2 linked regions of the Bradyrhizobium diazoefficiens genome follow. The protein of the gene in region 1 interacts with the protein of each later gene in a pairwise test. Links are inferred from orthologs where the notes say so. Each region holds a gene or a part of one and is shown in the gene's direction. Other genes may lie near its edges.

Region 1 (3,767 bases):
GTAAGTCTCGCCGCCGAGGCTGCGATAGAGGTACTCGCCCTTGATCGACCACTGCGGAGCAATGAACGCTTCGACGCCCGCGCCGACGGTCCAGCCCGAGTGCCACTTGCTGTCCGACGCGGTCACGCCGAGCGCGGAGAGGCTGATTTTGTTGTCGATCCAGGCGTAGCCGCCGGTGCCGTAGAACAGGATCTGGTTGACGGCGTAGCCAATGCGGCCGCGCACGGTGCCCATCGCGTCGGTCTTGGAGGACACGGTGATGCCGAGCGCGGTGGCCGAAGCGTTGACGTCAGCCCAGGCGCCGTCGGCCTCGAGGCCGAACACGACGTTGCCGGTCTGCCAGTTGTAGCCGGCGGTGCCGCCGACGAAGCCGCCCTGCATCCGGGGGCTGCTCGAATCTTCCCAGGCGCCGCCGCCAACGAGACCGAGGTAGAAACCGGTCCAGTTGTAGACCGAGGCCATAGCGACCGGAGCCTTGGTGTAGGGGCGCGCCGCGAGATCGGCGGCCGAAGCCGGAGCGGCGAGTGCGAACAAACAGGCCGAAGCCAACAAAACCTTTTTCATTTTCAACGTAATCCCAGTCCCAGTTTCTGTTGTTGCCTTCCGTGCGTCGGAAGGGCAGCGGACGCTGTGGTCCAACTGACGTCGTCGTACACCATTGAAGCCGTAAGTTGTGTCTCCCAAAAGTCACAACGGGCGCAAAATGTAACTGCCGCTGACCTATAGTTCCCGCAGGGAACAAGCAATGAAAAGGCCGGCGCGAGGCCGGCCTTCGAATTCTCGAATGATATCAGGTGGATCAGTGCCTGATTAGTACTTGATTAGTACCTGGCGATCACCGGGCCGCCAAAGCGATAGTTGAGGCGGACGAGGCCCATGTCGACGTTCTGGCTGATGTGATCGCTCTGGAATGCCCCCCCGCCCGGCGCGTTGAGTGTGAGGGTCCGACCGCCCAGGAAGATGTGGTCGTACTCGACGCCGACTGTCCAGTTCGGCGCAAAGCCGAACTCGAGGCCGGCTCCGACCGTGCCACCCCAGCGGTTGTCCTTGGCGGAAGCGAGCAGGGTGCCGGCACCGGCGAAGCCGGGCGCGGTGTAGATGTTGTACTTGTCGGCGACCACGGCGCCGCCGCCCTTCACGTAGAACAGCACGTTGTTCCAGGCATAGCCGACCTGACCCGTGATCAAGCCGAAGGCGTCGATCTTCGTGCGGTTGCGCTGGGCCGGAAAGAGAACGCTGACATTGTCGCCGGAGAAGTCGGCCCAGTTGCCCTGGCCCTCAAGGCCGAACACCCAGTTGGCGGACTGCCAGCGGTAGCCGACCTGGCCACCGACCGTGCCGCCGGTGGCGTTGTGGCAGCCTTCGCCGCCTACGAACGCACCGCCGCCGAGCACAACATTGTCCCAGCATTTGTGGCTCGATCCGCCACCGCCATTGATGCCGATGTAGAAGCCACTCCAGTCATAGATGGTGGCGACCATCGGCGCCGGCGCCTTGGTGTAAGGACGTGTTGCGAGATCCGCTGCACTCGCAGGTGCAGACAGGCCCAACGCAACGATACCGATTGTAGCGAACAGAATTTTCTTCATTGCAGTCTCCCCAGTTTCGCCGCTCCAGAGGTCCCCGAAGCGGTCAATCAGGCGCGACGCCCACAAGAACCAATTCCGAGGCAACCGTAGTGCGATCTGGAGGGAGAGTCCGTCGCCGGAATGCAACAGTTACGGGTCAATTGGTGTGCACCTAACTTGATGAATGTTAAGTGCTTTTGCTCGATCTGGGGAACTCGGCAGGGTTCCAATTCATCGCGACGTGAAGAGTGGCACAGAGTGAGAGGCGTGCGCTCATTTCGCGTCAATTTCGACAGGAACAAATCTGGAACAAATGTTCGGTCGATGCTATATGTGGGGATAACCGAGGGCGTGGCGGGTCGATCCGCGCTCGTAGCGTATAGGGTCGGCCCAACAGGCGGCAGCGCGGGCGCGCCTTTATCGATTCAGTGGATTTGGAGTGGAGAGCGGCGATGGCGGGAAGCGTCAACAAGGTCATTCTGGTTGGAAATCTCGGCAAGGATCCGGAAATCCGCCGCACCCAGGACGGGCGGCCGATCGCAAATTTGAGCATCGCCACCTCGGAGACCTGGCGCGACAAGAATAGTGGCGAGCGCAAGGAAAAGACCGAGTGGCATCGGGTCGTGATCTTCAGCGAACCGCTCTGCAAGATCGTCGAGCAGTACTTGAAGAAGGGCGCCAAGGTTTATATCGAGGGCGCGCTCCAAACCCGCAAATGGACCGACCAGAGCGGTGTCGAGAAGTACTCCACCGAAGTCGTGCTCCAGGGCTTCAACTCGACGCTGACGATGCTCGATGGCCGCAGCGGCGGAGGAGGCGGTAACTTCGCCGATGAGCCGGGCGGCGATTTCGGCTCGTCGGGTCCGGTCAGCAGCGCACCGCGCCGTCCCGTGGCCGCCGGCGGCGGCGGCGGTCGCAACGACATGGACGACGACATCCCGTTCTGAGACGGAGCGCGCGCGGGCGTTGGACGTTGCCTGCTCGCGTAAGGCGGAAGGACTTCCAACCAATTTACGGGCAAAGCTCGGGTTTTCCGGGCGGACCTCATGTGCTGCCTCAAGCCTTTGACAGCGCCCTATGTGAATGGTATTAACTTTATGTTAATCCTATTCACATGGTCGGTTCCCGCCGATTTGGAGGACAGTTCTGCATGAGCCTCGCGCCGCTGCTTGACGCCGCTCCGGCGATCCCGCTGCACGCCTTCGCGGCGATGGCGGCGTTCGTGCTCGGCCTCGTCCAGTTCGCAGCCCCCAAGGGCAGGCTGCCGCACCGGACGCTCGGCTGGATCTGGGTGGCGCTGATGACGACGGTGGCTGCCTCGTCGTTCTGGATCCACCAGATCCGCTTGGTCGGGCCGTTCAGCCCGATCCATCTGTTGTCGATCTTCACGCTGGTGATGCTGCCGCTCGCGGTGTGGCGGGCGCACACCCATCGCGTCACCGATCACCGGCGCATCATGATCCTGCTGTTCACTGGCGCGTTGGTGGTGGCGGGGCTGTTCACGCTGGTGCCCGGACGCATCATGCACCGGGTGATTTTCGGGGCGTGACGGATGCTTCGAGGCGGTTCATTCCGGGGCCGCCGAGGGCGGCGGTGAGAATCGCGTAAGTCTCTGGAAAAACAAACGGAAAAACCGCTTCCCAAGAGCTTGCAAGGGTGGTTATCAGGGCCTCGATGCGCTATATGATTCCCAGATAAAATTTCACCGGATTCCCCTTTGGCCGACGACGACAACAAGAAGCCCGGCGACGAGCCGGAGCGCTCGGATATTCGCCCCGTCTCCATCTTCGAGGAGATGAAGAAGTCCTACCTCGATTACGCCATGAGCGTGATCGTGGCGCGTGCGTTGCCTGATGCCCGCGACGGTCTGAAGCCGGTGCATCGCCGCATCCTGTACTCGATGCACGAGCAGGGCCACACGCCCGACAAGAAGTACGTGAAGTCCGCCCGCGTGGTCGGCGACGTCATCGGTAAGTATCATCCGCACGGCGACCAGTCGATTTACGATGCGATGGTCCGCATGGCGCAGGACTTCTCGATGCGCGTGCCGCTGATCGACGGCCAGGGCAATTTCGGCTCGGTCGACGGCGATCCGCCTGCCGCCTATCGTTATACCGAAGCGCGACTGACCAAGTCGGCGCTGGCCCTGCTGGCCGACATCGACAAGGACACCGTCGACTTTCAGCCGAACTACGACAA
Region 2 (4,729 bases), on another replicon or contig:
GCGGCGGTCTGCACGACGGTGCGGCGGATGCTCTTGGCTTGGAAGAACGCCCAGAGATTAGAGGCCTCGACGTTCTTGCTGATCGACTCGGTCTGGGCGCCCTTGCCGAGCGTCTCGGAGATCGCCAGGAACAGCGCCAGCACCGCGATCAGAAGGGCGATCTTCTTGTTCTCGCCGGATGCGTGCTCGGCATGCTCGGCGTGCTCCATGCTTTCGTGTGCGCTCATGAATCCCCTCCTGTGTCGGTTCCGCACGATTGACCGAACCGCGCGGCCTGCGCAAGAGGCATGCGGGGCAGGAGCTGGCTATGACAGCCTGATGTCAGGAATCAACGAGCTCTTCAGCGGCTCTTTCAGCGCCTCTTTTAGCGTCTTGGATGCGCGCTCGCATAGACTTCCAGCAACCGCTCGGAATCGATACCGGTGTAGATCTGCGTGGTTGAGAGCGAGGAATGGCCAAGCAATTCCTGGATCGCGCGCAGATCGCCGCCGCGCGATAGCAAATGCGTGGCGAAGGAATGCCGCAGCGCGTGCGGCGTGGCGCTGTCGGGCAGCCCAAGCGCGCCGCGCAGCCGCTCCATCGCGAGCTGGATGATGCGCGGGCTCAACGGCCCGCCGCGCGCCCCGACGAAGATCGGTCCCTCCGGCGGCAGCGCATGCGGGCACATCCCGACATATTCCTGCACCAGCGCGAGCACGTTTTGCAGCACCGGCACCATGCGCGTCTTGTTGCCCTTGCCGGTGACGACGAGCACGTCGCCTTCGCCGGGCCTCGGCACCTCGCGGCGCTTCAGCCCGAGCGCCTCGGAGATGCGCAGGCCTGATCCATAGAGCAGCGCCATCACCGCGGCGTCGCGCGCCAGAATCCAGGTCTCGCGGTCCTCGCCGGCGCGTTCATCAGCATCGGCCAGGCGCTTTGCCGATGCCATCGGCAGAGGCTTCGGCAGCGTCTTTGCGACCTTCGGCGCGCGGATCGCCGAGAGTGCGCCGACCTTGCCCTTGCCCTCGCGCTCGAGGAAGCGGCCGAACGAGCGCAGGCCCGCCAGCGCGCGCATCAGGGAACGGCCGGCAATATCGTCGGCGCGCCGCATCGCCATGAAGGCGCGGATGTCGGTGGCTTCCAGCGCGGCGAAGCGCTTCAGCGTCACGCGCTCGCCCCAATGCGCACAAAGGAAATCCAGGCACTGCCGCAAGTCGCGGCTGTACGCCTCCAGCGTCTTCGGCGACAGCCGCCGTTCGGCGCCGAGATGCGCCAGCCAGCGCGCCATCTCCTGCGCGATCGAGGGATCGGCGCTGGCGAGCTCGAGTGGTGGGGCGGCCGCTTTGCTCATGCGCTCTGGACGTAATGATTCCGCACAGTATATCGCATCACACTCGTTTATCGTTCGCTAAGGCCGCCTTGCGCGGCTAGCCTTGGGGCCCAAGGTTCCGATTCTCCGGTTCCGATTCTCCTCCCAAAGACCGTTGATGGATCATTCGTCGCGTAGCCAAACCGCCCCCGCCAACGCGACCCGCATGGTCGACGTGCTGGTGCCGGTCGCGCTCGACCAGACCTATTCCTACAAGGTGCCGCGCGGCATGGAGCTGAGGGCGGGCGATCTCATCGGTGTGCCGCTCGGGCCCCGCGAGGTGCTCGCCGTGGTCTGGGCAGAAAACGCCAATCCCGATCCGCGCCTGCACAACCGCCTCAAGGAGGTCAGTGAAAAGCTCGACCTCCCGCCCTTGAAACCCGAGCTGCGCGCGGTCGTCGACTGGGTCGCCAATTACACGCTGAGTCCGCGCGGCATGGTGCTGCGCATGTGCCTGCGCATGGGCGAGAACCTCGGCCCCGAGCGCGTCCGCGCCGGCGTGCGCCTGGTCGGCGATCTCCCGCGACGGCTGACGCCGGCAAGGCAGCGTCTGATCGAGGTGCTGTCGGACCGGCTGCTGCACGGCAAGTCCGAAGCGGCCAAGGAAGCCGGCGTCTCGGCCGGCGTGATCGACGGCCTCGTCGACGAAGGCACGCTCACGGTCGAGCCGATGCCGCCGCCGCCACCGCCGCCGGCACCCGATCCGGATTTCGGCCGGCCGGATTTCACGCCGCTCCAGCGCGCCGCGGTCGATACGATGCGCGCGCTTGCGGCCAACGGTACCTTTCACGTCGCGCTGCTCGACGGCGTCACCGGCTCGGGCAAGACCGAGGTCTATTTCGAGGCGATTGCCGAAGCCATCCGTCGCGGCAAGCAGTCGCTGATCCTGATGCCGGAGATCGCGCTGACCGGCCAGTTCCTCGACCGCTTCGCGCAGCGTTTTGGCGTGCGCCCGCTGGAATGGCACTCCGAGCTGACGCCGCGCACCCGCGCGCGCAATTGGGCGGCGATCTCCGAAGGCACCGCGCCGGTCGTGGTCGGCGCCCGCTCGGCGCTGTTTCTGCCTTACGCCAATCTCGGCCTGATCGTGGTCGATGAAGAGCACGACCAGGCCTACAAGCAGGACGAGGGCGTGCATTATCACGCCCGCGACATGGCGGTGGTGCGCGCGCATGTCGCCAAGATCCCGGTCGTGCTGGCGTCCGCGACGCCGTCGGTCGAGTCCGAGGTCAATGCGCGCAAGAACCGCTATCAGCGCATCGCGCTGCCCTCGCGCTTCGGCGGCCAGCACATGCCGCATATCGAGGCCATCGACATGCGCCGCGAGCCGCCCGCGCGCGGCCGCTTCATCTCGCCGCGCCTGGCCTCCGAGATCAGAACCGCGATCGAAAAGCGCGAGCAGGCGCTGCTGTTCCTCAATCGCCGCGGCTATGCGCCGCTGACGCTGTGTCGAGCCTGTGGTCATCGCTTCGCCTGCACCATCTGCGATGCTTGGCTGGTCGATCACCGCTTTCGCCAGCGCCTCGTCTGTCATCATTGCGGCTTCTCGATGCCGCGCCCGCAGATCTGTCCGAACTGCTCGGCTGAGGAGTCGCTGGTCGCGGTCGGTCCCGGCGTCGAGCGCTTGCAGGAGGAGGCGGCCGCGTTGTTTCCGGATGCGCGCACGATGGTGCTGTCGAGCGATCTCATCACGTCGGTCGAGACGATGCGCTCCGAGCTTGCCGAGATCGCCGAGGGCCGCGTCGACATCATCATTGGCACGCAGCTCGTGGCCAAAGGCCACAATTTTCCGCGGCTCAATCTGGTCGGGGTGGTCGATGCCGATCTCGGCCTCTCCAATGGCGATCCGCGTGCGTCGGAACGCACCTGGCAATTGCTCAACCAGGTGATCGGCCGTGCCGGACGCGAGCAGGGCCGCGGCGTCGGCTATCTCCAGACCCATCAGCCCGATCACCCCGTGATGAAGGCGCTGATCGCCTGCGACCGCGAGGCCTTCTACGACAGCGAGATCGATCTGCGCGAGCGCACGCTTTATCCGCCGTTCGGCCGGCTCGCGAGCCTGATCATCTCGGCGGGCGATCGTCCGAGCGCGGAAGGTCTCGGCCGCAAGCTCGTTGCGCTGGCGCCGCGCGACGAGCGCGTGGTGGTGCTGGGCCCTGCGGAAGCCCCGCTCGCCGTGATCAAGGGCCGCTACCGCTTCCGCATTCTGGTGAAGTCGGCGCGCGGTTTTGACCTCTCGGATTATTTGCGCAACTGGCTCGCCGTCTGCCCGAAACCGAAGGGCAATCAGAAGCTCGAAGTCGACGTCGATCCGCAAAGCTTTTTGTAAGGTCCCACCGCTCTCTCCCACGTCATTGCGAGCGAAGCGAAGCAATCCAGGGTCCCTCCGCGGGCAGATTCTGGATTGCTTCGCTACGCTCGCAGTGACGAAAAGAAATAAAAAGCCCGCTGTCCCCCAAGACAGCGGGCTTTGTTTACCCACGCAGCAAGCCGCTCACGTCCATGCGGACAATGACATTGCTGCGCTTATCAGGTGAGGCGCTGATGGCGCCGTTAGGAGACGACTTCCGCGGTGACGCGGCCGACGCCGGCACCGGTGAGGCCGATGGCGCGGGCAGCGCCCGTGGAGAGGTCGAGCACGCGGCCGCGCACGAACGGGCCGCGGTCATTGATGGTGACGATGACGCTCGAGCCGCCATGGGTGACGCGCAGCTTGGTGCCGAACGGCAGCGAACGGTGCGCCGCGGTCATGGCGTTCTGGTTGAAGCGCTGGCCCGACGCGGTCCGGCTGCCGGATTCGTTGCCGTAATAGGAGGCCATGCCCGAGAAGCTGTGGCCCGTCCCCGACGACGGCGTCATCGACGCATTGGCGTTGCGCCAATCGGAGCTGGAATCGTTCTGGGCGTGGTCGCGGTGATGATGGTGAGAGTACCGGTGGTGGTGATGCCGGGATTTGGCCGAAGCTTCGGTGGCAGTTCCACCGACGAGGAGAGTTGCAGCGACGAAAGCGATCGCCGTACGCGGCCGGGTCACAGAGCCCAGCGTCTTCAAAGACAGCATTTAGTGGTCCCTAAGCTAGTATTGCCACATATGTGGCTAGTGGAGCCCCCATCAGTTTGTGAGCGGGTTGGCGTTTCCTTTGGCAATGAGGCATGAATTGGGCAGTAGTTTCGCTATGTGTCGTGATGAAATATCTTGTGACCCCTGCGGATATTCCAAGGATGTTCCGTAATAGTTGGCTTTAACAATTCATTAACTAAGTTATTACTTGTTAATACTGTAAAACGAAGTCGTCGAATTTACTGTTTAGAATTGGGTAAGTATTCGGCAGGCCGACAGATTCACGACTCTGCGAGCTGTGTTCATGGCCGCTATGCGCTG

Evidence for each region. The genes of interacting proteins can lie anywhere in the genome.
Region 2: the proteins of JJE66_RS18660 (region 1) and JJE66_RS11450 interact in binary tests that used the Escherichia coli proteins (3 or more experiments, as listed by UniProt). The link is inferred for Bradyrhizobium diazoefficiens from one-to-one orthologs.

What each region holds. Positions count from the first base shown.
Region 1 is NZ_JAENXS010000002.1:405,301-409,067, forward strand. What follows is about bases 987-3,767. They hold JJE66_RS18660 (single-stranded DNA-binding protein), read left to right. Parts: upstream 987-2,020; coding sequence 2,021-2,515; downstream 2,516-3,767. Other genes in these bases: JJE66_RS18655 (outer membrane protein), read right to left, coding at 987-1,589; JJE66_RS18665 (DUF2306 domain-containing protein), read left to right, coding at 2,719-3,117; gyrA (DNA gyrase subunit A), read left to right, coding at 3,286-3,767. In the rest of the region: JJE66_RS18650 (outer membrane protein), read right to left, coding at 1-564; more of JJE66_RS18655, read right to left, coding at 822-986. UniProt on the Escherichia coli protein: Plays an important role in DNA replication, recombination and repair. Binds to ssDNA and to an array of partner proteins to recruit them to their sites of action during DNA metabolism. Acts as a sliding platform that migrates on DNA via reptation.
Region 2 is NZ_JAENXS010000001.1:2,423,942-2,428,670, forward strand. What follows is about bases 1,073-4,071. They hold JJE66_RS11450 (primosomal protein N'), read left to right. Parts: upstream 1,073-1,466; coding sequence 1,467-3,677; downstream 3,678-4,071. Other genes in these bases: JJE66_RS11445 (tyrosine recombinase XerC), read right to left, coding at 1,073-1,330; JJE66_RS11455 (septal ring lytic transglycosylase RlpA family protein), read right to left, coding at 3,902-4,071. In the rest of the region: JJE66_RS11440 (DUF4337 domain-containing protein), read right to left, coding at 1-227; more of JJE66_RS11445, read right to left, coding at 365-1,072; more of JJE66_RS11455, read right to left, coding at 4,072-4,408.